4 regions of the Streptomyces coelicoflavus genome follow, and region 2 is predicted to be linked to each of the others. Evidence: riboswitches for the same ligand, from Rfam matches in the RefSeq annotation. Region 2 holds a riboswitch; each other region holds the start of a gene.

Region 1 (7,026 bases), 2.9 Mb from region 2:
GTCGGGCGGCGGGGTCTTCGTACTACGGCGGGCCATCGCTGCCGGCTCCTTGCTGAAGCGTGAACGGTGATCTGACGCCGTCCATTGTGGACTGCGGCACTGACAGCGACCGACCAGGACCCGTCACGGGCTGCCGGCCCGGCGCTGCCCGCAGGGTACGCCCTCGTCCCGCGGCACCGTCCGCGCAGCCGTCCCCGGCGGCCCGTCAACCGCGTTCTCGCTCTCGGCGTACGAGACCCGGGAACTGAGCCGGTGGCCCGCACGCTTGCATACAGTGGCAGGATCGGCGGAATTCCGCAGTTCCGCCCACTGATTCCACCCGGTGGTTCACCCAGTGATCCCACCAGACATCTCGCGATCGAAGGGACGTACATGCCCATGGGTCACACGGCCACAGCCCAGGCAGACTCCGGCGGCCTGACAGCGACCGAGCACCGCCTGGCCAACGGCCTGCGCGTGGTGCTCTCCGAGGACCACCTGACCCCGGTCGCGGCGGTGTGCCTCTGGTACGACGTCGGCTCGCGCCACGAGGTCAAGGGACGCACCGGCCTGGCTCACCTTTTCGAGCACCTCATGTTCCAGGGCTCCGCCCAGGTCAAGGGCAACGGCCACTTCGAGCTGGTGCAGGGCGCCGGCGGCTCGCTCAACGGCACCACCAGCTTCGAGCGGACCAACTACTTCGAGACCATGCCCGCCCACCAGCTGGAGCTCGCCCTCTGGCTGGAGGCCGACCGCATGGGCTCCCTGCTGGCCGCCCTGGACGAGGAGTCCATGGAGAACCAGCGGGACGTCGTCAAGAACGAACGCCGCCAGCGCTACGACAACGTCCCCTACGGCACGGCCTTCGAGAAGCTGACCGCTCTCGCCTACCCGGAGGGCCACCCCTACCACCACACCCCGATCGGCTCGATGGCCGACCTGGACGCGGCGACCCTGGAGGACGCGCGCGCGTTCTTCCGGACCTACTACGCGCCGAACAACGCGGTGCTGTCGGTCGTCGGAGACATCGACCCCGAGCAGACGCTCGCCTGGGTCGAGAAGTACTTCGGCTCCATCGCCTCGCACGACGGCAAGCAGCCGCCCCGGGACGGCTCGCTGCCCGACGTCATGGGCGGGCAGGTGCGCGAGGTCGTCGAGGAGGAGGTCCCCGCGCGTGCGCTGATGGCGGCGTACCGCCTGCCGGAGGACGGCACGCGCGCGTGCGACGCGGCCGACCTGGCCCTGACCGTGCTCGGCGGCGGCGAGTCGTCCCGCCTCTACAACCGGCTGGTGCGCCGCGACCGTACGGCCGTCGCCGCCGGGTTCGGCCTGCTGCGGCTCGCGGGGGCGCCCTCGCTGGGGTGGCTGGACGTGAAGACGTCCGGTGACGTCGAGGTGCCGGTCATCGAGACCGCCGTCGACGAGGAGCTGGCCCGCTTCGCCGAGGAGGGCCCCACGGCCGAGGAGATGGAGCGCGCCCAGGCCCAGCTGGAGCGCGAGTGGCTGGACCGCCTGGGCACGGTCGCCGGCCGCGCCGACGAACTGTGCCGGTACGCCGTGCTGTTCGGCGACCCGCAGCTCGCCCTCACCGCCGTGCGGCGGGTGCTCGAGGTGACCGCGGAGGAGGTCCAGGAGGTCGCCAAGGCCCGCCTGCGCCCCGACAACCGCGCGGTGCTCGTCTACGAGCCCACCGCACCCGCCGACGAGACCGACGCCGGGACGACCGGCGCCGGCGCCACCGACGAGAACGAGGAGGCGGCCAAGTGACCGAGCTCGCCACCATGGACTTCCACGCGCAGCCGCAGGCCGGCGAGCCCAAGCCCTGGGCGTTCCCCGCCCCCGGGCGCGGCAGCCTCGCCAACGGCCTCACCGTGCTGCGCTGCCACCGCCCCGGCCAGCAGGTCGTCGCCGTCGAGGTGCTCCTCGACGCGCCCCTGGACGCCGAACCGGCCGGTCTCGACGGCGTCGCCACCATCATGGCGCGCGCCTTCTCCGAGGGCACCGACAAGCACTCCGCCGAGGACTTCGCCGCCGAGCTGGAGCGCTGCGGCGCCACCCTGGACGCGCACGCCGACCACCCCGGTGTCCGGCTGAGCCTGGAGGTGCCCGCCTCGCGCCTCGCCAAGGCCCTCGGCCTGCTCGCCGACGCCCTCAGGGCACCCGCCTTCGCCGACGGCGAGGTCGAACGGCTGGTGCGCAACCGGCTCGACGAGATCCCGCACGAGCTGGCCAACCCCGCCCGCCGCGCCGCCAAGGAGCTCTCCAAGGAGCTGTTCCCGGCCGACGCGCGCATGTCCCGCCCGCGCCAGGGCACCGAGGAGACGGTCGCGGCCGTCGACGCGGCGGCCGTACGCGCCTTCTACGAGCGGCACGTACGCCCCGCCACGGCCACCGCCGTGGTCGTCGGCGACCTCACCGGCGTCGACCTCGACGCGCTGCTCGGCGACACCCTCGGCGCGTGGACCGGTTCGACCGCCGAGCCGCGCCCCGTGCCCCCGGTGACCGCCGACGACCGGGGCCGGGTCGTCATCGTCGACCGTCCCGGCGCCGTCCAGACGCAGTTGCTGATCGGCCGCACCGGCGCCGACCGGCACGACCGCGTGTGGCCCGCGCAGGTGCTCGGCACCTACTGCCTCGGCGGCACCCTCACCTCGCGCCTGGACCGCGTCCTGCGCGAGGAGAAGGGCTACACCTACGGCGTCCGGGCGTTCGGCCAGGTCCTGCGCTCCGCGCCGGACGGCACGGGCGCCGCGATGCTCGCCATCAGCGGCTCCGTCGACACGCCCAACACCGGTCCCGCGCTCGACGACCTGTGGACGGTGCTGCGCAAGCTCGCCGCCGAGGGGCTCACCGACGCCGAGCGCGACGTGGCCGTGCAGAACCTGGTGGGCGTGGCACCGTTGAAGTACGAGACGGCGGCGGCCGTGGCGAGCACGCTGGCCGACCAGGTCGAGCAGCACCTGTCCGACGACTTCCAGGCGACGCTCTACCGTCAACTGGCCGCCACGGGCACCGTGGAGGCCACGGCCGCGGTCGTGAACGCCTTCCCGGTGGACCGCCTCGTGACGGTCCTCGTCGGCGACGCGGCGCAGATCAAGGCGCCCGTCGAGGCCCTCGGCATCGGTGAAGTCACCGTGGTGGCCGCCGAGTAGCGGCACGCGCGCGCGGCGGCCCTGGTGACCGGAGCGTCACCAGGGCCGCCGTATGTCCGGATTGGGGCAGTGGTTGCCCGTCTGCCCTGTGGCGTGCGCTACAAAAAGCCTGTTGCGTTTGAGGATTGAACGCAGCCGCGTTTAGCGTCTTCCGGGCTGTTCGTCAGGCAGTGCGCCGCATCCGCGGCACCGGACAGTCATCGCCGAGTCCCCGTACGGCGCGAGCCAGGGGAGCCGGGGACCCATCGCAGTCCCTGGGGTGAATCGGACGCCCGCGCGCACCGCGAGGGGGTCCGTAGGAGACCTTCCACCTCCGAACCCGTCAGCTAACCCGGTAGGCGAGAGGGAAGGAAAGGACAAGCCCTACATGGCGTTCACGCGCGCCACCGGGAAGCACCGCCGTACCGGCCGGGTGCACCGCACCACCGCCCGCGCGGCGGGAGTCGCGGCCCTCGCCACCACCGGCGTCGTCGGCACCCTCGCGGCTCCGGCGCTCGCCGCCGAGGCCGAGGTGGAGCAGAGCGGGATCACCCCGGTCGTCACCATCGGCGACGCCATAGCCGACGAGATCGACGCCCAGGCCGTCGCCCAGCAGCAGGCGGCCGTGGACGCCGCCGCCCGCGAGGCGGCCCGGGAAGCGGCCCGCGAGCGGGCGGCCGAGGCGGCCAAGGAGGCGCGCGAGGCCAAGGAGCGCGCCGCGCGGGAGGCGGAGCGCGAGCGCCTCAACACCTTCGTCGCGCCGATCACCGCCTCCTACGTCTCCACCGCGTACCAGGCCGGCAGCTCCCTGTGGTCCTCCGGCAGCCACACCGGCATCGACTTCCACGCCTCCAGCGGCACGTCCGTGCACTCCGTCGGCGTCGGCACCGTCGTCGAGGCCGGCTGGGGCGGGGCGTACGGCAACCAGGTGGTGATCCGGATGCACGACGGCACGTACACGCAGTACGGGCACCTGTCGTCGATCGGTGTCTCGGTCGGCCAGTCGGTCGAGCCCGGCCAGCAGATCGGCGTCTCGGGTGCCACCGGCAACGTCACCGGACCGCACCTGCACTTCGAGGCCCGTACGAGCCCCGAGTACGGCTCGGACATGGACCCCGTCGCCTACCTCCGCTCCCACGGCGTGAACATCTGACGGCCGCCGCATCCGAAAAGCCCCGACTCCGTGATTCGGGGCTTTTCGCATTCCCCATTCGCTTGATTGGCCTAGAGTCGCTGAAAACGCGTCCATCGTCGACGTTTCAGGGATCAAGGCGGAGGTCGGTCATGTGTATTCCGGCGCATTCTGTGTGTACGGCGATCCGGGACGACATCGTCGCCGGCGTCCACGGTCGCGGGAGCCGGCTCACCGAGGAAATCCTCGCCCGCCGTTACGGCGTCTCGCGCGTCCCCGTCCGCGAGGCCCTGCGCACGCTGGAGGCGGAGGGTTTCGTGGTGACCCGGCGGCACGCGGGCGCGTGCGTCGCGGAACCGACCGAGCGGGAGGCCGCCGACCTGCTGGAGACCCGCACACTCCTGGAACCGCTCGGTGCCTCCCGGGCCGCCCGGCGGCGCACCGAGGCCCACCTCAGGGTGTTGCGCGGCCTGGTCAGGCTGGGGCGGGAGCGGGCCGGACAGGGGGCCGGTGAGGACCTGCGCCCGCTGGGCGGCTGGTTCCACGAGACCCTCGCCCGGGCGGCCGGCAGCCCCTCCCTGGCGGCGCTGCTGACCCAGCTGCGCCACAAGATCGCCTGGATGTACGTCCAGGAGGCCCCGGCCGGGCCGGTGGAGCACTGGGCGGAGCACGGCGCGATCGTCGACGCGGTGGCCCGGGGCGACGGTGACCGCGCGCGGGCGCTCATGACGCTGCACGCCGAACGGTCGGCGTCGGCGTACCGGCTGCGATTCGCCTCCGGCGGCGGGCGGACGGAGCGTGTGAGGAATGCGCAACATTCCGTAAACACGGCGGGGCTGCCGAAGTAACACGCGTGCCGTACAAAAGGACGGGGAATTCCGGACCGCCTTTTCCGCCGCCCGAAAGAGGGTGTCTGGAAGAGAGCGTCTGAAACAGGGTGCCCGGAAGGGAACGCCCGGAAGAGAAAAGGAGAAAGGCCCGCCCGGTGGTGCCGGCGGGCCTTTCGGTGGTGCTGTCCGTCGGGATCAGACGGTCTCGGGAAGCTCCTCGAGCCCCTCGGCGACCAGCTTCGCCAGCCGGTCCAGGGCGGCCTCCGCGCCCTCGGCGTCGGAGGCGAGGACGATCTCCTCGCCGCCCTGGGCGCCGAGGCCGAGGACGGCCAGCATGGAGGCCGCGTTGACGGGGGACCCGTCGGCCTTGGCGATCGTCACCGGGACGCCTGTGGCCGTGGCGGCTCGGACGAAGATGGAGGCGGGGCGGGCGTGGAGACCCTCGGCCCAGCCGACGTTGACGCGGCGCTCAGCCATGTGATGCTGCCCTTCAGGTGTTCAGAGGGGTTGAAGTTGTCTAGACCAGGTTGTCTAGACCAGTTTCCCACATCGTGAAGCGAGCCGGGACGGCCGTGTGCGCCGTCCCGCGTGGCAGTCGGACCGCGGCCTCGGTCCGAGCTCCCGTCCTCCACAGACTGCCCCGCGCCGTTGTCGTACGCGAGCCGTAGTCTGGGGCCCATGCAGACCTCGTCGGACCGGCACGAGTACCCCGCCCACTGGGAAGCCGACGTGGTGCTGCGCGACGGCGGCACCGCGCGCGTCCGCCCCATCACCGTTGATGACGCCGAGCGCCTGGTCAGCTTCTACGAGCAGGTCTCCGACGAGTCGAAGTACTACCGCTTCTTCGCGCCGTACCCTCGCCTGTCCGCCAAGGACGTCCACCGCTTCACGCACCACGACTTTGTGGACCGGGTGGGACTCGCGGCCACCATCGGCGGCGAGTTCATCGCCACCGTACGCTACGACCGGATCGGCGCCGGCGGAGCACCCGCCACCTCCCCGGCCGACGAGGCCGAGGTCGCCTTCCTCGTCCAGGACGCCCACCAGGGGCGCGGCGTCGCCTCCGCGCTCCTCGAGCACATCGCCGCCGTCGCCCGCGAGCGGGGCATCCGCCGCTTCGCCGCCGAGGTGCTGCCCGCCAACACCAAGATGATCAAAGTCTTCAGGGACGCCGGTTACACCCAGAAGCGGAGCTTCGAGGACGGTGTGGTCCGCCTGGAGTTCGGTCTCGAACCCACCGACCGCTCGCTCGCCGTGCAGTACGCGCGCGAGCACCGCGCGGAGGCCCGCTCCGTCCAGCGGCTGCTCCAGCCCGGCTCGGTCGCGGTCGTCGGCACCGGCCGCACACCCGGCGGCGTGGGCCGCAGCATCCTCGGCAACATCCGGGACGCGGGCTACACGGGCCGCCTGTACGCCGTGAACAGCGCCTTCCCCGAGGAGCGCAAGGAGATCGACGGGGTCCCGGCGTGCCGCTCCGTGCGCGACATCGACGGGCCCGTCGACCTGGCCGTCGTCACCGTGCCCGCCGCGCACGTCCCGGACGTCGTCGCCGAGTGCGGCGAGCACGGCGTCCAGGGACTCGTGGTGATCACCGCCGGGTACGCCGACAGCGGCCCCGAGGGACGTGAACGCCAGCGCGCCCTCGTGCGGCAGGCGCGCTCGTACGGCATGCGGATCATCGGGCCCAACGCCTTCGGGATCATCAACACCTCCCCGGAGGTGCGGCTCAACGCCTCCCTCGCCCCCGAGATGCCGCGCCCCGGCCGGATCGGCCTGTTCGCCCAGTCCGGTGCCATCGGCATCGCCCTGCTCTCCCGGCTGCACCGGCGCGGCGGCGGGGTCACCGGCGTCACCGGCGTGTCCACCTTCGTCTCCTCCGGCAACCGCGCCGACGTCTCCGGCAACGACGTCCTCCAGTACTGGTACGACGACCCGGAGACCGACGTCGCGCTGA
Region 2 (7,026 bases):
TCACGTAGTGCAGCCGCAGCCGCACCTGCTGCTCGGCGTAGGCGTCGTCCTGCCAGCGTGCCTTGAGGTCGCGCAGGTCCTCGACCCGCTGCCGGGTCTCCCGCTGCTCCTGCTGGAGATCGGCGATCTCGGCGCGCTGGGCGACGTACTGCCGGATCGGGTAGGCGAGGGCCACGACGAGCGAGCAGAGCACCATCGCGAGCAGCGCGGCCCGGCCGGTCAGCCGGGAGCGCCGGGCCTGGCGCTTGGTCTGCGAGCGGTAGACCCGGGCCGCGGTCTGCTCCCCGATGATCCGGATCCTGGTCGCGGTGGAGAAACGGTCCCGGTCCTTCACCGCCATGTGCCGCCTCCGCCTTCGTGCGTCGTCCTGCCTGCGTCGTCCTGCCTGCGTCGTCCGCATACGTGCGTACGTCCCCGCACACGGTACGGGACCGGGTACGGGGACGTACGTACGACGCTGCCTCTTACGGGGCCTTACCGGGTGGTGCTCAGCCCTTGAAGCGGGGGAACGCGCTGCGGCCGGCGTACACCGCGGCGTCGTCGAGGATCTCCTCGATGCGCAGCAGCTGGTTGTACTTGGCGACGCGCTCGGAGCGGGCCGGGGCACCGGTCTTGATCTGGCCGCAGTTGGTGGCGACGGCCAGGTCGGCGATGGTGACGTCCTCGGTCTCGCCGGAGCGGTGGGACATCATGCACTTGAAGCCGTTGCGCTGGGCCAGCTCGACGGCGTCCAGGGTCTCGGTCAGCGAGCCGATCTGGTTGACCTTGACCAGCAGGGCGTTGGCCGAGTTCTCCTCGATGCCGCGGGCCAGGCGCTCCGGGTTGGTGACGAACAGGTCGTCGCCGACGAGCTGGACCTTGTCACCGAGCTTGGCGGTGATGGTCTTCCAGCCGTCCCAGTCGTCCTCGAACAGCGGGTCCTCGATGGAGACCAGCGGGTACGCCTCGACCAGCTCGGCGTAGTACTCGGTCATCTCGGCGGCGGTGCGCTCCTTGCCCTCGAAGGAGTAGGAGCCGTCCTTGTAGAACTCGGACGCGGCGACGTCGAGCGCCAGGGCGATCTGCTCGCCGGGGGTGTAGCCGGCCTCCTTGATCGCCTCGAGGATGAGGTCGAGGGCCTCGCGGTTGGAGCCGAGGTTCGGGGCGAAGCCGCCCTCGTCGCCGAGGCCGGTGGCCAGGCCCTTGTTCTTCAGGACCTTCTTGAGGGTGTGGTAGACCTCGGCGCCCCAGCGCAGGGCCTCGGAGAAGGACTCCGCGCCGATCGGCGCGATCATGAACTCCTGGATGTCCACGTTGGAGTCGGCGTGCGAGCCGCCGTTCAGGATGTTCATCATCGGCACCGGCAGCAGGTGCGCGTTCGGGCCGCCCAGGTAGCGGAAGAGCGGCAGGTCGCTGGCCTCGGAGGCGGCGTGGGCGACGGCGAGGGAGACGCCGAGGATGGCGTTGGCGCCGAGCGAGCCCTTGTTGTCGGTGGCGTCCAGGTCGAACATGGCCTGGTCGATCAGCCGCTGCTCGGTGGCGTCGTAGCCGACCAGCTCCGGGCCGATCTGCTCGATGACGGCCAGCACGGCCTTCTCGACGCCCTTGCCGAGGTAACGGCTCTGGTCGCCGTCACGGAGTTCGATGGCCTCGAAGGCACCGGTGGAGGCGCCGGACGGAACGGCGGCACGACCCGTGCTGCCGTCGTCGAGGCCGACCTCGACCTCGACCGTGGGGTTGCCTCGGGAGTCCAGGATTTCCCGGGCTACGACGACGTCGATGGACGGCACGAGCATCTCCTTCTTCAATGTGACGCTTCGGTGTGACGCGCGGTCCCGCGGGACCGCGGCGGCTCTGCGGGACCGAGCCTAACCGGCCCGGGGCGATCGGCCAGCCGATCGCCCACCCGCTGGACAGAACCGAGAGTAAATTGTTTCCGAACGGAACAAAGACGTTTCCGGAAACCGGGCGGGTACCCCGCGAGACCGGGGCACGAAAAATCCCGCCCCGGTGCGTACGGGGGAACACGCACCGGGGCGGGAGTCGGGGGAGCCGCCGCCCCTTACTTCAGGTGCAGCTGCTGGCCCGGGTAGATCAGGTCGGCGTCGTCGACGATGTCGTCGTTCAGCTTGAACAGCTTCGCCCAGCCGCCCTTGACGTCGTGCTCCTCGGCGATCGAGCTGAGGGTGTCGCCCTTGACGACCTTGTACTCGCCGTCGCCCTTCTCGACCTTCTTGCCGGTCGGGGTGGTGACGGTCTTCTTGGCGGGCTTCTCGGCCTTCGGCTCGGCGGCCGGGCGCTCGGAGGAGCGGGAGGCCTTCTGCTCGGTGGAGCGCTCGGCGGTGGAGCCGCTGCTCTGGCTCTGCGAGCTCTCGGAGCTGGAGGAACCGCTGTCCTCGGAGCCGCCACCGGTGTACGCGGCGCCCGACAGGCCGGTGCCGCAGACCGGCCAGGCACCCTTGCCCTGGCCCGCGAGCACCTTCTCGGCGATCTCGATCTGCTGGGACTTGCTCGCCTGGTCGGCGGAGGAGGCGTACTGCGTACCGCCGTAGGCGGCCCAGGTGGAGGCGGAGAACTGCAGACCGCCGTAGTAACCGTTGCCGGTGTTGATGGACCAGTTGCCGCCGGACTCGCACTGGGCGACGGCGTCCCACTCGGACGCGGTGGCGGCGGAGGCGTTGCCGGCCGCCATCAGCGGGGCGGCGACGGCGGCACCGGTGACGCCGGCGACGGCGATGACACGGGTGGCCTTGGACGGGCGACGGTGCTTGCCCTTGCCGGAAAACAGCATGGTTGATCCCCTCACCGACGCCTGCGAGGTGAGCTGTCGGGTTCGGGCCGGTTGAGTTGCCCGGCCGGGTTCCTCGCGGAACTCGGCTTCACCCCTAGCCGCTCCGGCTCAACTGCCCGGTGCGGCACTTACCTTGGGTCCCCCGCTCCTGCCTGCGGCGCTTGACGCGACGACTGTTCCCGTACGGCCGCTGGCAGGATTCGGCGTTGCGGCTGTCGGGGCCCGCGGTGGCGAGCGGTCATGACCGTAGACACGCGCTCCGCGGATTTTCAAAGACGATCACGGCTTCTGAGACCTATCTCTCACGAGATCCAAAAGGGACATACGGTCTCTAACCGTGACGCGAACTCCCCCTACTTTTCGCCCGATTCGCCCGTGACCGTGAGCGTCTGACCGGGCAGGATGTGGTCCGGGTCGGCGCCGACGACCGTCTTGTTGCCGGCGTACAGCGCGCGCCACCCACCGTCGACCTCAAGGGAGTCGGCGATGGCCCAGAGGTTGTCGCCGGAGCGGACCGTGTACGAGCCGTCCTCGACCTCTCGCGGCTCGCCGTCCCGCGAGGCGTGCCGCCCCGTCGAGTCGTCGTCGCGGCTCCTGTCCGCCGCACCCTCGTCCGCGCTGTCGCCGCGGTGGCGGCCGGAGCCGGACGACCCCTCGGCATCCCGCTGTTCCGCGCCGGCGCCGCGGTCGGATTCGGTGGGTGTGTCCGACTTCGTGGAGGGGGTCACGTCGTCGGGCGCGGCCTCGGAGGGGGCGCCGGAGGACGGCGAAGAAGTGGGCGAAGGGGACGAAGAGGGCGCTCCGGACGCCGACTCGGGAGCGTCGTCCGTGTCGGCCGAGTCGGTCGTACCGGACGACTGGGAGGGCTCGGACGACTCGGGAGACTGCGACGACTCGGGCTTTTCGGTGGTCGTGGGCGATTCGGACGAACCGGAGCCGTCCGTCTCCCCCGACGCGTCCGTGCCCTCCGACGCACCGTCACCGGCCGCGTCCGAGCCGCCGCTCGCGACCCCCGGGCCGTTGCCCAGGCCGGCCAGCAGTCCGCAGGTCGGCCAGGCGGCGATGCCCTGGTCCGCGTGTATCTTCTCGGCGATTCTTATCTGCTGGGAGCGACTGGCCTGGTCGGCGCTGGGCGCGTAGTCCAGACCGCCGTACTGCTCCCAGACCTCCTGCGACAGTTGCAGGCCCCCGTAGTACCCGTTGCCGCTGTTCTGGCTCCAGGCGCCGCCGGTCTCGCACTCGGCGACGCGGTCCCAGTTCGCTCCGTCGGCCGCGTGGGCACCGGTGGCGCCGAGCAGGGGGATCGCGATGGCGGAGCCGGTCACTCCGGCTGCGACGACCAGAGCGGGCGCCTGGCGGGGGCGGCGGTGACGACCGTTCCCGGAGAGCATGCGACGACCTTTCACAAGACGACGGGGACCACGCGGCGGATGACGCTCGACACCACGTTGATCCGTGAACGTATAGGGAGATCATCACTTGTCACAAGTTCATGCCGCGCAGATCACGTGAAGATCACAGAGTTGAGCGCGTGTCACTTTTGCGTCGGCGACGGACCGTTGTCGGCCGATGACGCGGGCGGGGTGAACGACACCGGCAAAGTGCGCAGACCGCGCATGATGAGGCCGCCGCGCCACCGGAGTTCGGCCGGTTCCGCGGCGAGGCGGAGGTCCGGCAGCCGGGTGAGGAGCGTGGCCAGCGCCGTCTGCCCCTCCAGCCGGGCGAGCGGGGCGCCGAGGCAGTAGTGGATGCCGTGTCCGTACCCGAGGTGCTGGCTGTCGCGGCGGGCGAGGTCCAGGGTGTCCGGGTCGGTGAACCGCTCCGGGTCCCGGTCGGCGGCGGCCAGGACGACGAGGACGGGATCGCCGGCCGCGACCTCCTGCCCGCCGATGCTCAGCGGCCGGGTGGCGAACCGCCAGGTCGCCAGCTCCACCGGGCCGTCGTAGCGCAGGAGTTCCTCGACGCCGGTCTCCAGCAGGCCGCGCTCGCCTGCGGCCAGCGAGGTCTGCAGCCGCTCGCGCTGCTCGGGGTGGGTGAGCAGCGCGTACGTGCCGTTGCCGACCAGGTTGACGGTGGTTTCGAATCCTGCGAAGAGCAGGATGAAGGCCATGGCCGCGGCCTCGTTCTCGGTGAGGTGCTCGCCGTGGTCGGAGGCGCGGATCAGGGCGGAGATGAGGTCTTCGCCGGGTGCGGGCTCGGGCGGCAGCGCGGCACGCTTGCGGTGGATGAGGTCGGCGAGGTAGCCGCGCATCTTCTTCACCGAGCGTGCGACGCCGCCGCGCGGGCCACCGCCGTGACGGATCATCATGCCCGCCCAGTCCCGGAAGTCGTCCTGGTCCTCGCGGGGGACGCCGAGCAGGTCGCAGATGGCGTAGATGGGCAGCGGGAAGGCGAACTCGTGGATGAGGTCGGCGGAGCCGGTGGCGACGAACCGGTCGATGAGGCCGTCGGCCAGTTCCTGCACCCGGGGCGCGAACTCGGCCACGCGGCGGGGCGTGAACGCCTTGCTGACCAGCCGTCGCAGCCTGGTGTGGTCGGGCGGGTCGATGTTGAGCAGATGGGTCATCAGCTCGGCCTTCCGCTCCCCCGGAATGCCGGTCTTGCCCTTGGCGTGCGCGGGCTCGTCGTGGTGCGCCGGGTTCTTGGACAGCCGCGGGTCGGCGAGGGCCTGTTTCGCGTCGGCGTACCGGGTGACCAGCCAGGCCTCCACCCCGCTGGGCAGCCGGGTGCGGTGCACGGGGGCGTGTTCGCGCAGCCAGGCGTAGGCGGGGTAGGGGTCGCTCGCGAACTCCCAGCTGAACAGCTCGGGGACGGGGCCGGACGCAGGACCGGGGACGGGGCCGGAAGCAGGACCGGGGGCCGGCGGGCTGCCGGTCATCCCTCGACCGCCCTGATCGCGTCCCGGTAGGCGCGGGCCGCCGCTCTCAGGGCCGCCTCGGGGTCGGTGCCCCCCGCCTCGGCGCGGGCGGCTAGGGCGAGCAGGTCGTAGCCGATGCCCTCGCCGGTGGGCAGCGGGACGTCGAGGCCCGCGGTGCGGACGCGGGAGTGGAGCTTGGCGGCGAGGGCCAGGCCGGGCTGGCCGAGGGGGACGCCCTCGGTGACCGAGGTGCGCTGCTTCTCGGCGGCCTTGGTGCGCAGCCAGTGCTCGCGGACCTCCTCGGGGGTCTCGGCCGTCTCGTCGCCGAAGACGTGCGGGTGGCGGTGGACGAGCTTGTCGACGATGGTGCCGGCCACGTCGTCCACGGAGAACGGGGCGTCCGGGTCCTCCTCGGCGATGCGGGCGTGGAAGACGACCTGGAGGAGCACGTCGCCCAGCTCCTCCCGCAGTTCGTCGCGGTCGCCGTCCTCGATGGCCTCGACGAGTTCGTACGCCTCCTCGATGGCGTACTTGGCCAGGCCCTGGTGGGTGCGCCGCGAGGACCAGGGGCATTCGAGGCGGATGCGGTCCATGACCTGGACGAGGTCGAGGAGTCGGGCGCCCGGGAGGTCGTAGGAGGCGGGGAGCAGTTCGAGCTCGGGCATGTGGACGCGGCCGGAGCCGGCGAGGCGGGCGAGTCCGTCGGTGAGCGCGGGGTCGCCCTCGCCGGTGGCGACGACCACGGCCGTGCGGCCGCCGGCGCAGGCGTCCACCAGTTCCTCTGCGGTCGGGGCCGCCTCGTCGACCCGGATGCCCGCCTCGCGCAGATAGGGCAGCTGCGGGTGGGCGCCGTCGGCGCACAGGACGCGGTCGGCGGTCCGCAGGGCCTGCCAGGCGGGCCAGGACAGCAGGCCGGGGGCGACCCGGTGGCTGGTGGTGAGCAGGACGATGCGGCCCTGGTCGGGGGCGGTCGGGCCGGCGCTGGTTGCGTTCACTCCCCGAACCTAACGCACGCTCCCGACGGCCCCGCGAGTTGTCCACAGGGGATGGTATCGGTGCAGCTCAGCGGCGCTATGCCGGCTGCTGCCCGCCGGCCGCCGCGACCTCCCGCACCCACGGCGTCGGCGTGTCGACGCGGCTGCTCTTCTGGACGTCCCAGGCGCCGTAGCGCGGGTTGAGGTCGACGTCGAGCTTCTTGGAGGCCTCGGACAGGGCCTGCCAGAACTCGGGCCGGCTGGTGTCGGTGCCGAGGCTCTGGGCGAGCTTCTGGGCCTCCAGCTGGACGCGGAGGTTGTCGTCGAGGCGCTCGGGGGCGACGCCGTACTGCTGGAGCCAGACCGTCTCCAGCTGCTCGGGGCCGCCGGCCTGCGTCTCCAGATCGCCGCGCATCCCCTGCACC
Region 3 (7,026 bases), 4.2 Mb from region 2:
GATCGACGGCATACGGTGGCGAACCCGGACCGGGACGCCGTGGCGGGATGTCCCGGAGCGATACGGTCCTTGGGGCCGGGTGTACGACCTGTTCCGCCGCTGGCAGAGGGACGGCACCTGGAAGCGCGTCTTCACCGAACTGCTGGCCCAGGCCGACGCGAAGAACCTGATCACCTGGGACATCAACGTCGACTCCACCGTCTGCCGGGCCCACCAGCACGCAGCCGGGGCAAGGAAAAGGGGGACCTGCAGAAGGAGCCGCCCGGCGGCATCGCCGTCGAGCCGGACGACCACGGACTCGGACGCTCGCGCGGCGGCCTGACCACCAAGCTGCACTTGGCTGTCGAGCAGGGCCAGAAGCCCATGTCGATCGTGATCACGGCCGGGCAGCGCGGAGACTCCCCGCGGTTCGAGCCCGTCCTGAAGGCCATCTGCGTGCCCCGCATTGGGCCGGGCCGGCCCCGCACCCGGCCCGATCGCGTGCGGGCGGACAAGGCGTATGCCTCTCGCAAGAACCTCGCCTACCTGCGGCGACGCGGGATCCGCTGCACGATCCCGGACAGGGCCGACCAGCTCCGCAACCGCAAGAAGCGCGGCTCCCACGGTGGCCGGCCTCCGAAGTCCGACAAGATCGACTATCGGGAGCGGCATGCGGTCGAGTGCGGGATCAATCGCCTCAAGCGTCACCGCGCGGTCGCCACCAGGTACGAGAAACTCGCCGTCCGCTACGAGGCGATCGTCCTCGTCGCGGCCATCAATGAGTGGCTGTGACCAGCACATTCGATACATGCTTAGCGCAGGCTGGACATTCGAGCGTCGTGACGGTCCAACAGCCTTGGGTCTGCCGCGCGCAGAATGGCGGCATGACGGAACACAACGCTGACTACACGCGCGCTCTGAACAACGCCGAGAAGATCCTTGGTTTCAGCCTGGCGCCGTATGTCGATCCAAGGCCGGCGGAACCCGCCAACGCCTACGACTTCACACGGATCGCGACCGAACACGCCTTCAATGACGCATGGACTCGCAGCGAGCACCTCGACCTCCGCACCCGCGCCCTCATCTCGGTCACCATCACAGCGAGCCTGGGCATCCTCGAGCCGCTCCGGGGTCAGTTGCGTATCGCTCTGCACAACGGCGTGACCAAAGAGGAGATCGTCGAAGCCTTCATCCAGATGGCCGTCTACGCGGGTGTGGCTCGCGCGTTCGAAAGCTACGCCGTCGCACGCGAGGTCTTCTCCGAACACGACGAAGCGGACTCGCCTCAGGAGAACTGAGAACTGAAGCGCCGACGTCCGCCGCGTCCGCTGGATAACGGCAGTACATAACCGGTCCTTGCCTCCGACCGCACGGCCGTCGCGGCCGCGACCGGGACCGTCGAGAGACCGAGGCCGATGCCTGAGCAGCGTCATATGACGAGGAGGGGGCACCGACTACGCGGTGGCACAAGATCCACTTCTGATACACGCCCTAGGGGACGCCGCGCGGGCACCGGCCGCCCGCTCCCCTCCTCCGGCCCTCAGGCCACCGCGGCGATCCGCGTCTTGATGTCGTCCGGCGACAGCGTTCCCTTGGCCGTGACGTGGTCGCCCGACGACTCGCCGCGCAGTCGGCGTCCGATCCACGGGACCAGGTACTCGCGCGCCCAGTGCACGTCGTCGCGCCGCACGTCCAGCGTGCCGCGGGCCGGAAGGGGCGGCCAGGGCTGGTCCGGGTCTGCCGGGACCGGCAGGCGCAGGGCCTGTCCGGCGCGGAGGGCCACACGCGTGTGGCCCTCCGGCGACAGGTGCAGCCGGTCGGCGTCCCACGCCCTGCGGTCCTGGACGCTCCGCAGCGACCACAGATCGAGCACCGGGCAGCCGTACCGGTCGGCGACGGCCCGGACGTGCCCGTTGTACGTGGCGATCTTGCCGCGCAGATGCTTGAGGACGGGCACCCCACGGGTGTCGAAGCCGGTGGTCACCAGGACGGTGCCGGCCGCGGCGGTCAGCGCGGCCACCGCCAGCTCGAACCGCTCGGCGACCTCGTCGGGGTCGGTGCCGGGCCGGATGATGTCGTTGCCGCCCGCCGCGAACGAGACCAGGTCCGGTGCGAGGGCGACGGCCCGCGGGACCTGTTCCGCCACGATCTGGTCGAGGAGCCTGCCGCGCACGGCGAGGTTCGTGTACGTGAAGTCGCCCTCGGGGCGCCGGTCCGCGAGCAGTACGGCCAGTCGGTCGGCCCAGCCGACGAAATCCCCGTCCGGGCCGCGGTCGCCGACGCCCTCGGTGAAGCTGTCCCCCACCGCCACGTACGACCCGATCACTGCTCTGCTGTCACTCTTCGAATCGTCTGCCACGTCGGCCCATGATTCACCTTGGAATGTGACCTACGCGACCGTAGGAAGGGGTTGACGGTCGGTGAGAAAGGCCACGCCTAAAGTGTTCGTCAATTCCGGAATACGGCGCGGTACTCCGAAGGCGTCGTACACCGAAGACCGGGTACACCGAGGCCCGGGTACGCCGAAGGCCGGACCCGGGGATCGGGGTCCGGCCTTCGGGGCACGGTGGCTGCGCGGAGCCGGACGTCAGACGGAGACGCCGTGCGAGCGCAGGAACGCGATCGGGTCGATGTCCGAGCCGTAGTCCGGCGTGGTGCGGATCTCGAAGTGCAGGTGCGGGCCGGTCACGTTGCCGGTGGCACCCGAGAGGCCGACCTGCTGACCCGCCGTCACCGACTGACCGGCGGAGACGGAGAGCGAGGAGAGGTGGGCGTACTGGGCGTAGTGGCCGTCGGCGAGCTGGATGACGACCTGGTTGCCGTACGCGCCGCCCCAGCCCGCCGAGACGACGGTGCCCGCGCCGACGGCCTTCAGCGAGGTGCCGGTCGGGACGACGAAGTCGGTGCCGGTGTGGTAGCCGCTGGACCACATGCTGCCCGACTGGTGGTACGGGGTACCGACGGTGCCGCCCGCGACGGGGGAGGTGTAACCGCTGGTGGTGCCCGCGGACTGGGCGCCGGTGTCCGTGGCCTCCGAGGACTCCGAGGAGCCGGAGTCGTCCGAGGAGGCCTTCTCGGCGTCCGTCGACTTGTCGGCGGCGGGCTTCTCGGCCGGCTTCTGCGACTGCGCGGCGGACGGCGCCGACGACTTGGCGGCCTGGCCGCCGATCGCGAGCTCGAGACCGGGGTGGATCAGCGACGGGTCGGAACCGACGGCCTCGCGGTTGTCCGCGTAGAGCTTCTTCCAGCCGCCGTCGACGTGCTGCTCGTCGGCGATCTTCGAAAGGTAGTCACCGCTCTTCACGGTGTACGTCCGGGAGTCCGCGTTCTTGTCGGAGCTGCTCGCGGCGGACTTCTTGGCCGACGTCGGAATGGACTGCACGGCCTGCTCGGAAACGGAGTGCGCGGGGGCGGCGTTGGCGGAGGCGGCACCCAGCAGCGGGAGCGCGAGCGCGGCGCCACCGGTTCCGGCGACGGCGATGGTGCGGGTCAGGCGCATGGCCCTGGTACGGCGGTGCTTACCCTTCGCGGGCATGGCGAATTCCTCTCCGGCGCCTGCGAGGTGAGCTGTCGGGTGCGGGCTGGAGATGCCCGGCCGCGCCGAAACGCGGCTTTACCCCAAGCCGTTCCGGGAACCGGAACAGGCAGTTTTACCTGTGGGTCCCCCGCTCCTGCCGTGTACGGGTGGTGGATGAGTGCGGGCTCCGGTCGGCGGCAGGATTAGGCGTCCGTCCGGATCGGTGGTGAACGTAAGGGACCAGGACGCACAGGGACAAGCGCGAGGTTCCGGCGACAGGCGTTTCGATTGATCCTTTATGAAAAAACCGGTGACCCTGCGTCGATTTCCGACCCACTGCTTTCCCTGAATACCCTTGAGAACCAGCCGCATTACGTGAACATGACGGACAACGCTCGGTCACGGATATGACGCTGCTCACGCGCCCCTTATCCACCCTCCGCCATTTCAGGGCCAGTTATTACCAAAGCGCCAATTCGGACAGAATGCCTTTACCGGCCCACAATGGCCCTCTTGAAGCGGCTTTCGCCGGCCGGTCATGCCGTATCGTCGAGTGGTGCCCGCCGGCGAGCAGCGACGGCGGGGCGGAGTGGGAGGAGCCCCCGTGACGCAGCAGGTCCCGTCGACCGAACCCGAGCTGACCGGTGTGCGCAACTTCCGGGACGTGGGCGGACTGCCGACCGTGGACGGCCGGCGGGTGCGGCAGGGGGTGCTGTTCCGCAGCGGCCACCTCGCGCACGCCACCGGCGAGGACGCCGCGTTCCTGACCTCGCTGGGCCTGCACACGATCTTCGACTTCCGCAACGCGGCCGACCAGAAGCTCGACGGCCCGGACGTCGAGCTGCCGGGCGTGCGCAATGTGAACCTGCCGCTGAGCGACCCGGCCGACGGCGCCGAGTTCTGGAAGATGGTCCGTGACGGAGACCTCGACCAGCTGCGGGGCATCCTGGCGGACGGCAAGGGCGCCGACCGGATGATCAACTCCTACCGCCTCATCATGACGGAGCGCACGGCGGAGCACTCCCGGATCCTGCACGCGCTCGCCGAGGACAGCGTCCCCGCGCTGATGCACTGCGCGGCCGGGAAGGACCGCGCGGGCCTGTCGATCGCCGTCACCCTGCTCGCCCTGGGCGTCGAGCGCGAGGCCCTCGTCGAGGACTACCTGAAGTCGAACGCCGCGCACCGCCGCTACAAGGTGCACCGCAGCGGCTCCGCGGCCTCGGCGTACTCACCCGAGGTCATGGAGCTGCTCAGCCCCCTGTTCGACGCGCGCGCCGAGTACCTGGCGGCGGCCTTCGAGACCGTCGAGGAGACGTGGGGCGGCGTCGACGCCTACCTGGAGAAGGGTCTCCGGCTCACTCCGCAGACCCGGGAGCGGCTGCGCGAGCGGATGCTGGACTGAGCCACCCGCTCGCGGACGGCCGGACGGCGCTACTTGGCGCCCACCTCGAACAGCAGGTAGAGGAAGCCGCCGAAGACGTGCCCCAGGGCGATGTAGATGACCAGCCGCACCCACAGGGCGCGCGGGAACTTGTCCTCGATGGCACTCATGGCGTCTCTCCAGGGGTCGGGCCGAGGCACAGCGCGGCCGTCGGGCTCTGCAGCAGGGTGTGGACGAAGAGCAGCTCGACCCCGTCGGGGTCCTGGGCCGCGATCCGGTGCGGGGTCATCGAGTCGAAGTGGGCACTGTCCCCCGCGGTGAGCCGGTGCTCGGTGTCCCCGAGACGCAGTCGCAACCGGCCCCTGAGGACGTGCAGCCACTCCTCGCCGGGGTGCACCCGCACCACGTCGCCCTGGGAGCCGTACGGCACCTGGACGCGCAGGGCCTGCATGCCGCGGCCCGGCGCGCCCGCCTGCCAGTACGTCCAGCCGCCCGCGGCGGTGGGTTCCATGTCGGCGCCGCGCACGACGGCGTCCCGGTCGGCGGCCGTCTCGCCCAGCAGCTCGGCGACGGTCGTACCGTAGACACGGGCGAGCGCGAGCAGCATCGGCAGTGAGGGCTGGCGCTGCCCGGTCTCCAGACGGGAGAGGTGGGCGGGCGACAGCCCCGCGGCGCGGGACGCGGCCTCGAGGGTGAGGGCGGCCCGCCGCCGCAGCTCGCGCAGCTGGGGCGCGACGGCGGCGACCGTCCCCTCGGCGGGGCCGGTCTCGGAGGAGCTCATGGCTCCATTCAGCCCGAAACTTGCCCGCCAGGCAAATTCCTTGCCTCAGAGGCAAACGCCCTCGGGACCTCAGAGGCAAACACGCTCACGGGCCTCAGCGGCGAAGGCCCCCACGGGCTCGCTCAGCGGTTGGCCACCGCCTGCTTGACCAGGGTCTTCCCGAAGTCCCACATGAGGCCGCCCCCATGGTGCGCGTCCTCCATCACCTCCGTGAAGGCGTCGACGAACCGGTCGGCGTCGTCGGTGTCGATGATCAGCGGCGGGATCAGCTTGATCACCTCCAGGTGGTCGCCGGACACCTGGGTCAGGATGCGGTGGCGCTGCAACAGCGGCACGACCACCATCTGCGCGAACAGCCCCTTCCGCGCCGCCTGAAGCATCGTCCAGCGGCTGCGCAGCTTCAGGGAACCGGGCCGGCCGAACTCGATGCCGATCATCAGTCCGCGGCCCCGGACGTCGGCGAGCAGCTCGTAGCGGTCCACCAGCTCGGCCAGCCGGGACTTCAGCCGCTCCCCCACCGCGGCGGCGTTCGCGACGATCTCCTCGTTCTCCATCACCGACAGCACGGCGAGCCCCGCCGCCATGGCCTGCGCGTTGGACCCGAAGCTCGCCGAGTGGACCTGCACGCGGTCCATCGAGGAGTACACCTTCTGGAAGATCCAGTCCTTGCCCAGGGTGGCCCCCACCGGCACGTACCCGCCGGACAGCGCCTTGGCGACGCAGACCAGGTCGGGTTCGACGCCGTCGTCGTGCTGGTAGGCGTAGAACTTGCCGGTACGGCCGAGGCCCGTCTGCACCTCGTCGGCGATCAGCAGCGCCTTGTGCCGGTGCAGCAGCTCCTGTGCGGCGCGCAGGTAGCCGGGCGGGGCCTCGTGCACGCCCTTGCCCTGGACCGGCTCCACGATCAGCGCGGCCACGTCGCCCTTGTTCAGCTCGCGGGCCAGGGCGTCGAGGTCGCCGAGCGGGACGGCGGTGTCGGGCAGCAGCGGCGCGAAGCCCTTGCGGAACGAGTCCTCGCCGTTGACGGAGAGGGAGCCGGTGGTCAGCCCGTGGAAGGCGTGTGAGCAGTACAGGATCCGCCGTCTTCCGGTGGCGTAGCGGGCGAACTTCAGGGCGGTCTCGACGGCCTCGGTGCCGCTGTTGCCGAAGAAGACACGGTCCAGGTGGGGACTGTAGGAGAGCAGCTTCTCCGCCAGCAGGCCGGGCAGCGGCGGGCAGTCGAAGCGGGTCAGGTCGGCGAGCGAGGCGTCGAGGACGTCGTGCAGCGCCTTGCGGACGACCGGGTGGTGGCGGCCCAGGCCCATCACCGCGAACCCGGCGAGCATGTCCAGGTAGTCGTTGCCGTCCGCGTCCCAGAAGTGCGCGCCC
Region 4 (7,026 bases), 530 kb from region 2:
CGACCCGGCCGGCGCGGACACCTGGGGCGCCACGGTCATAGCCCCGGTCGTCGAGGAGTCCGCCAAGGCCGCCGCCGTCCTGCTGGTCTTCCTCTTCCGCAGACGGGACTTCACCGGCATCGTCGACGGCGTGGTCGTCGCCGGGGTCACCGCCACCGGCTTCGCCTTCACCGAGAACATCCTCTACCTGGGCACCGCCTTCGGCACCGACCAGCTGACCGGCGACAGCGGCATCGCCTCGGTCACCGCGGCGACCTTCTTCGTCCGCGTCGTGATGTCGCCCTTCGCGCACCCGCTGTTCACGGTCCTCACCGGCATCGGCTTCGGCATCGCCGCGCTCTCCGCGGGCCGGCACCGTCTGCGCCGGGCCCTGCTCCCGCTGGCCGGGCTGCTGCTCGCGATGGGCATGCACGCCCTGTGGAACGGCTCGGCCGCGTTCGGCGAGTACGGCTTCTTCGGCGTGTACGCGGCGTTCATGGTGCCGTCGTTCGGCCTGCTGACCTGGCTGGTGATCTGGACCCGGCAGCGTGAACTGGGCACCGTCCGGGCCGAGCTGCCCGCCTACGTGGCCGCCGGCTGGCTGACGCCCACGGAGCCCTTCGCGCTCGGCTCGATGCGGGCCCGCCGCGTCGCCCGGCAGTACGCCCGCAAGCACGCCGGGAAGGAGGGTGCTCGGGCGGTGGCACGGTACGAGGCGTGTGCGACCTCGGTGGCGTTCCTGCGGCAGCGCGGGCGCCGGGGCAGGGCGGGCGCCGACTTCACCGTACGGGAGCGCCAACTCCTCGACGCCCTGTGGAGCCTGCGAGGCGTGGCCCGTCCGGCGCTGGACCACGCCGCCCGGGCCACCGCACCCCCGGCGCCCGCGCCGCGGCCGGTGCCCCCGTGGGCGTACGGGTACGGCTACGGGGCGCAGGGTGCGTACGGGTACGCGACGGCGCACCCCCCGTACCGGCCGTACGGCCCGCACCCGCCGCACCACCCGCAGGCGCCGCACGCCCCGTACCCGCAGTACGCGCCGCCCTCTCCGCAGCACGCGCCGTACACGCCGCCCGGCCCCTACCGGCCGTAGGCCCGCGTCGTCCGGCCGCCCCTCAGGCGGACGCCCGTGTGAGCCGCTCGGCCTCGTCCTCCGTCAGGTTCAGCTCGGCCACGCCCAGCAGTGCCGGCAGTTGCTCCACCGTGCGCGCGGAGGCGATCGGGGCCGCCACCGTCGGCCGGCCGGCCAGCCAGGCGAGGGCGACCGTGGCGACGGGAGCGTCGTGGGCCTCGGCGATCTCGTCCAGGGCGGCGAGCACCCGGCGCCCGCGCTCGCTCTCCAGGTGCTTGGCGGCACCGCCGGCCCGCGGGCTGTCCACGGCCGTGCCGGGGCGGTACTTGCCGGTGAGGAAGCCGGCCGCGAGGGCGTAGTACGGGACGGCGGCGAGACCGGTCCGCTCGGCGAGGTCGCCGAGTCCGCCCTCGTAGGTGTCGCGGGAGACCAGGTTGTAGTGCGGCTGGAGGGCGACGTACCGGGCCAGGCCCTCGCGGTCGGAGAACTCCAGGGACGCCGCGAGCCGCTCGGCGGAGATGTTGGAGGCGGCGATGTGCCGCACCTTGCCGGCCCTCACCAGCTCGTCGAGGGCGCCGATGATCTCCTCGACCGGCACCTCGGGCTTGTCGAAGTGGGTGTAGTAGAGGTCGATGTGGTCGGTGCCCAGGCGGCGCAGCGAGGCGTCGGCGGCGGCCCTGATGTTCGCGGCGGACAGGCCGGGGTACTCGGGGTGCTGGCTGACCTTGGTGGCGAGGACGACGTCGTCACGGTTGCCGCGGGCCGCGAGCCACTTGCCGAGGACGGTCTCGGACTCGCCGCCGCTGTTGCCGTCGACCCAGGCGGAGTAGGAATCGGCGGTGTCGACGAAGTTGCCGCCCGCCGCCGTGTAGGCGTCGAGGACGGCGAAGGACGTGTCCTGGTCGGCGGTCCAGCCGAAGACGTTGCCGCCGAGGGCGAGGGGGAAGACCTCGAGGTCGGAGGAGCCGAGCTTGCGCAGAGAAGTCATGTAGAGGATCAACGACCGCGGCGGAGCAGAGCATTCCGGCACCCGCGCAAAAACGCCGCAAACCGGCAGCCCTGACGTCGGGGGGTTGCCGTCAGGACCGCCGGGGCTCGGCGGGGCGGGTCAAGGGGCGAGGTGCCTCAGGGGGTGAGGCCCTTGCTCTGGAGCCAGGCCATCGGGTCGATGCCCGAGCCGTCGCCGGTGTGGACCTCGAGGTGCAGGTGGGCGCCGGTGACGTTGCCGGTGGCGCCGACGCGGCCGATGACGTCCCCGGTGGTGACCTTCTGGCCGACGCTGACGTTGATGGACGACTGGTGCGCGTACCAGAGTTCGGTGCCGTCGTCGAGGGTGAGCACGGTCTTGTAGCCGTACGAACCGTCCCAGCCGGCCGACGTGATCGTGCCGCTGTGCACCGCCTTGAGCAGGGTGCCCGTGGGGGCGGCGAAGTCGAGGCCGGTGTGGTGGCCGGAGGCCCACAGGGAGCCGGCCTGGTTGAAGGTCGAGGAGATCGTGTACGAGGAGGTCGGCAGCGTGAACTGCTTGGCCAGCTTCGCGAGCCGCTCGGCCTCGGCCTTCTTCGCGGCCTCCTCCTCCGCCTTCTTCTTGGCGGCGGCGGCCTTGGCCTCGGCCTCCTTCGCGGCCTTGGCGGCGGCTTCCTGGGCCTTCTTCTCGGCCGCGGCCTGCGCCTCGGCGGCGGCCTTGGTCTCGACCTGGGCCTGCTGCTGCTCGGCCTGCGCCATGATCCGGGCCCGCAGCGACTCACCGGCGCCGGCACCGGTGGAGTCCGCGCCCTGCGCGGTGTCCGCGGCGACGGCCTGGGTGATGCCGCTGAGCGGGGTGGCGGAACCCTCGGGCTCCGGCTCCTCGTCGCCGCCGGGCATGAGCGAGCCCACGTTCGGCAGGTCCGGCATGGAGATGGACACCGGCGGCTTGCCGGTCTGCGCGCTGGCCATGCCGCCCGCGCCGACGGCGGCTATGACGCCTACGCCGAGGACGGTGGAGCTGCGGGCGAGTCCGCCGCGCTGCTTGGCGACGCGGTGCCGGCCGCGCACGGGACGGATGGACTCCGCGGTGGGGTTCCACTCCTCCCAGGGGCCCTCTTCGGCGCGGGGGGCGTCGTAGCCGAAGGTGTCGGTGCCGTGCCCGGTGGGCACGTACGGGGCCTCGGGGGCAGGCCGGTTGGACGCCACGTGGGCGTACTCCTTTCCTTCCTTTCGCCTACCGGGTTAGCTGACGGGTTCGGAGCAGGAAGGTCTCCTACGGGTGTCTGCCGACCGTGTTTCCACGGTGCCAGACGCCCGATTCACCCCAATGTGGTGGTTCCCCGGTTCCCTTGCGGGATTCGGCGCGTGCGCACGGAGCCGCCTTCTGTGACGGCTGGGACGACCGCGCTGCGTTATCGAACGTTAATAGACGCGAGGCCCGGAATCCAAGCCGTTCCGCTTGATCATTAACGAAAACGGCCGGGACGCACCCCTCACGACCGGTGAAAACCGGACGAGTTGACCCGCCCTCAGTATTCCCCTTCACGCCACTTTCTTCTGACGGTGTATCAGTTGTTATGCGGAGGGGGGTCGGGCCGTCACGTCTCGTGACAATGATCATGGTCACCGCGCCGGGGCCGCCGTACGGCGAGCAGCGCCATGTCGTCCGCCATGCCGCCCCCGGAGTGCCGGCGCACGTCCTCGGCGAGGGTGTCGAGCAGCGTCACCGGATGCCGGAAGACATGGCCGGCCAGCCGCGTCTGCGGATCGTAGAACTCGCCCCTGGCGTCCCGGGCTTCGGTCAGCCCGTCGGTGTAGAGCAGCAGTGTGGCCCCACCGGGGAAGTCGGCCTCCTCCGCCCGGTCGGGCCACACGCCCAGGTCTCCCATGCCGAGCGGCAGCGCCGACTCGCGGGCGGGCAGCGTGTCCAGGGTCCCGTCGGAATACAGCAGCAGGGGTGGCGGATGGCCGCGGTTGACGATGCGTACGGTCCCGTCGCCGTGCGGGAGTTCGGCGAGGAGAGCGGTGGTGAAGCCCTCGAAGGCGTCCAGCCCGTCGCGCCGGGTGCCCTCGCGCGCCAGCGCCCGCTCCAGGCGCTGCGCCACCGCCTCCAGCGTCGCCTCCTGCTCGGCGGCCTCCCGGAAGGCGCCGATCACCACGGCGACGGCGGCGACCGCGCCCATGCCCTTGCCGCGCACGTCGCCGACGATGAGCCGGACGCCGCGGGCGCTGTCCTGCACGGCGTACAGGTCACCGCCGATGAAGGCGTCGGCCTGCGCGGCCTCGTAGCAGACGGCGATCTCGAAACCCCCGATGCGCTCGGCGGGTTCGGGCAGCACGGCGCGCTGGGCGGCCTCGGCGATCTCGCGGACGGAGACGAGACGCTCGCTGCTGCGCCGGACCATGCCGTTCACGAGGACGGCGAGCACGGCGACCGTCGCGATGGTGATCAGCTCGGTGAGGGAGTCGACGTAGTGGATGACGCCCTTGCCGATCTGCAGCCCGATGACCGACACGACCACGGCAACGCCGGTGAGCGCGGTGCCGCGCCGCGAGTAGAGCGGGGCGGCGACCAGGGGCGCGGCCGTGTAGAGGGGGCCGGCGGTGAAGTACCTCGGCGTGAAGATGTCGTACAGGATGGCGACGGCGATCAGCAGCACGGGGAGCGCGTGCACGAAGGCGCGTCCGTAGCCGGTCCGGCGGCGCGGCGGCGGGCCGGAGGGCGGCTCCTCGCCTCCGAGGCCCGGGTCGGGCACGGGATCACCGGGGAGCCGGCCGCCGGCCCTGGCGGCCACTCCCTCGTCGTCCACGTCACCAGGCCGCACCACTCGTCTCCCGCCACCCCGCACGTCCGCGCGCCGCTTGCCGTCCTGGACTCCAGGTTTCCGGGGACGGGGGCGGGTGGCGAGCGGTGAGGGGCCGACCGGATGACGGGCACGTCCGGGAGGAACGCAGCGGAAACGCACCGGAAACGCACCGAGGGCCGGAACCCTTTCGGATTCCGGCCCTCGGCCTTCAGTAGCGGGGACAGGATTTGAACCTGCGACCTCTGGGTTATGAGCCCAGCGAGCTACCGAGCTGCTCCACCCCGCGCCGTTGTGTTCACCACTGTACGTCATCCCCGGGGTGGAATGCACATCGGTATCTCCCCGACGGTGGCCCTACCCCTCCAGATGGCGGTTCGGCGCCTTGGCCCGCTCCTCGTACCCGGCCGGTACGACGACGACGGCACCGTGCGCGGCGAGCACCCCGCTCCCGTCCGCCCCCGCCACGAAGGTGTCCGGCTCCCGCCAGGCCGTGACGACGCGGCGCACCCCGGCGTCGAGGATCAGCCGGGCGCAGGGCGCGGGCCGGGAGGCGCGGCGGGCGCAGGGCTCGAGACTGCTGTACACGGTGGCGCGGGCGAGCCGGGGGTCTTCCGGGTCGACCTTCGCGAGCGCGGCCTCCTCGGCGTGCACGACGGGATCACCGCCCTCCCGCGAGAACCCGCGCGCCAGCTCGCTCCCGTCGGCGGCGACCACGACCGCCCCCACGCTGAACGCGGTGTCCGACGGCGGACACAGCTCGGCCAGCTCACAGGCGAGCCCCAGCCAGTGCCGGTCGGCGGCGGCGACTCGCTCGCCGGCGCCGGGTGCGGTCGGCAGGTACCGCATCAGCACCACGTCCTCGATCCGCCGCGTCTCGATCAACCGCAGCCGCCCGCCCTGGTAGGCACCGGGCCCGAACAGCCGGGGCGCGGCCGGGTCCCCGACGAGGACGGGCGCGAGGACGAGGTGCAGCTCGTCGGCGAGCTCCCGCTGAAGCAGCTGGCTGTGGACGGTCCCGCCCCCTTCCACCATCAGCCGCCGCACGCCCCGCCGGTCGTGGAGGTACTCCAGCGCGGTCTGCCAGTCGAGCGCCGCCCCCAGGGACACCACATCGGCAGCGATCCCCAGCCCGCGGGCCCGCCGGGCACCGTCGTCCGTGGTCAGCAGCACCTTCTCCCCACCCGTGTGCCAGAACCGCGCCGCCGGATCCAGCTCGCCGCTGCCGCTGACGGTGACCTTGAGCGGGTACTCCGCCTCCCCGGCCGCGACCCGCGCCGCCCGCCGCTCGGCCGAGTTCACCAGCAGCCGCGGATTGTCGGCCCGGATCGTCCCGGCCCCGACCAGGATCGCGTCCACGGAGGCCCGCACCTCGTCGACCCGGTCGAAGTCGGCGGGGCTGGACAGCAGCAGCCGGTCGGAACCGGTGTCGTCCAGGTAGCCGTCGAGGGAGACGGCGGCGGAGAGCAGGACGTACGGGAGGGGCATGCGGTGTGCTCCGGGGGAGGCGGGCGGGCGGCGGGTTCCGGCGGGGCAACCCTAGGCGCCGGTGCTCCCGCTACGACGCACCGTGCCCGGCCGCGGGCAGGCGCCGCCCCCGGGACTCCGCGACCCGCAGCACGTCGGCGAGGCACTCGGTCAGCCGGATCGCGGTGTAGCGGACCTCGGCGTTCGGCGACAGCGGATCGTCCAGCACCCGGCGGGCGCCGCCGAGTACGTCCAGCCCGTCGGCGAGCTGCCGGGCCTCCGTCTCGTCGGCGAGCCGGGACACGAACCCGCCGCTGTCGCCCGGGGCGAGGAAGCACGGCTTGCCTTCCGCCGACAACCAGGGCAGCAGCCGCAGCGCGGTGAACGCCTCCATCACGCGACCGCCTTCCGCGCACCGACGATGTGCTGATCGAGGTCGATGCCGTAGTCGGCGGCGAGCACGAGGGCGAGGCGACGGTGCCGCCGACGGTCCTGCTCCTGTTCGTGGGCGGTGACGTAGGGGCGGGCGAGACGGCTCTCGGCGCCGTCGAGAGGGAGGTGGCGGCAGTAGGGCGAGTGGTGGGCGGGGAGGCATGCGGAGGCGGTGCCGGGGAAGTTCCGGGGCCGGGGAGGCGGGTCACCCGCGCGGTGGGTTCCGGTGCCGGGACCGAGGAGAAGCCCCAGCCAATGGGCGACGCGGTGGATAAGGTCGTACATGTCGACGCTCCTTGTCAGCGT

What was found. Region 2 has a riboswitch for cyclic di-AMP ahead of rpfA (resuscitation-promoting factor protein RpfA). Riboswitches for the same ligand answer to the same signal wherever they lie in the genome.
Positions count from the first base shown of each region.
Region 1: it holds a riboswitch for cyclic di-AMP, as region 2 does, so the genes downstream of both, OHA99_RS08820 (M23 family metallopeptidase) here and rpfA (resuscitation-promoting factor protein RpfA) in region 2, are expected to answer to the same signal.
Region 3: it holds a riboswitch for cyclic di-AMP, as region 2 does, so the genes downstream of both, OHA99_RS03870 (LysM peptidoglycan-binding domain-containing M23 family metallopeptidase) here and rpfA (resuscitation-promoting factor protein RpfA) in region 2, are expected to answer to the same signal.
Region 4: it holds a riboswitch for cyclic di-AMP, as region 2 does, so the genes downstream of both, OHA99_RS19850 (M23 family metallopeptidase) here and rpfA (resuscitation-promoting factor protein RpfA) in region 2, are expected to answer to the same signal.

Region 1 covers NZ_CP108218.1:2,047,078-2,054,103, reverse strand. The annotation lists gene OHA99_RS08835 (DNA topoisomerase (ATP-hydrolyzing) subunit A) at 1-36, opposite strand, end outside; gene OHA99_RS08830 (pitrilysin family protein) at 373-1,746, shown strand; gene OHA99_RS08825 (pitrilysin family protein) at 1,743-3,131, shown strand; cyclic di-AMP (ydaO/yuaA leader) riboswitch at 3,323-3,487, shown strand; gene OHA99_RS08820 (M23 family metallopeptidase) at 3,499-4,263, shown strand; gene OHA99_RS08815 (GntR family transcriptional regulator) at 4,395-5,090, shown strand; gene OHA99_RS08810 (HPr family phosphocarrier protein) at 5,268-5,549, opposite strand; gene OHA99_RS08805 (bifunctional GNAT family N-acetyltransferase/acetate--CoA ligase family protein) at 5,751-7,026, shown strand, end outside.
Region 2 covers NZ_CP108218.1:4,988,944-4,995,969, reverse strand. The annotation lists gene divIC (cell division protein DivIC) at 1-340, opposite strand, end outside; gene eno (phosphopyruvate hydratase) at 489-1,769, opposite strand; gene rpfA (resuscitation-promoting factor protein RpfA) at 2,042-2,770, opposite strand; cyclic di-AMP (ydaO/yuaA leader) riboswitch at 2,774-2,940, opposite strand; gene OHA99_RS22290 (transglycosylase family protein) at 3,124-4,161, opposite strand; gene OHA99_RS22285 (cytochrome P450) at 4,305-5,648, opposite strand; gene OHA99_RS22280 (nucleoside triphosphate pyrophosphohydrolase) at 5,645-6,622, opposite strand; gene OHA99_RS22275 (SurA N-terminal domain-containing protein) at 6,699-7,026, opposite strand, start outside.
Region 3 covers NZ_CP108218.1:835,044-842,069, forward strand. The annotation lists one part of gene OHA99_RS03855 (IS5 family transposase) at 1-254, shown strand, start outside; one part of gene OHA99_RS03855 (IS5 family transposase) at 254-771, shown strand; gene OHA99_RS03860 (carboxymuconolactone decarboxylase family protein) at 864-1,277, shown strand; gene OHA99_RS03865 (SGNH/GDSL hydrolase family protein) at 1,520-2,305, opposite strand; gene OHA99_RS03870 (LysM peptidoglycan-binding domain-containing M23 family metallopeptidase) at 2,567-3,514, opposite strand; cyclic di-AMP (ydaO/yuaA leader) riboswitch at 3,519-3,676, opposite strand; gene OHA99_RS03875 (tyrosine-protein phosphatase) at 4,101-4,898, shown strand; gene OHA99_RS03880 (DUF6126 family protein) at 4,928-5,047, opposite strand; gene OHA99_RS03885 (helix-turn-helix domain-containing protein) at 5,044-5,658, opposite strand; gene OHA99_RS03890 (aspartate aminotransferase family protein) at 5,781-7,026, opposite strand, start outside.
Region 4 covers NZ_CP108218.1:4,463,020-4,470,045, reverse strand. The annotation lists gene OHA99_RS19860 (PrsW family intramembrane metalloprotease) at 1-1,069, shown strand, start outside; gene OHA99_RS19855 (aldo/keto reductase) at 1,092-2,036, opposite strand; gene OHA99_RS19850 (M23 family metallopeptidase) at 2,174-3,223, opposite strand; cyclic di-AMP (ydaO/yuaA leader) riboswitch at 3,235-3,391, opposite strand; gene OHA99_RS19845 (PP2C family protein-serine/threonine phosphatase) at 3,616-4,827, opposite strand; tRNA gene OHA99_RS19840 (tRNA-Met) at 5,037-5,110, opposite strand; gene OHA99_RS19835 (dihydrofolate reductase family protein) at 5,179-6,309, opposite strand; gene OHA99_RS19830 (hypothetical protein) at 6,380-6,682, opposite strand; gene OHA99_RS19825 (hypothetical protein) at 6,682-7,005, opposite strand.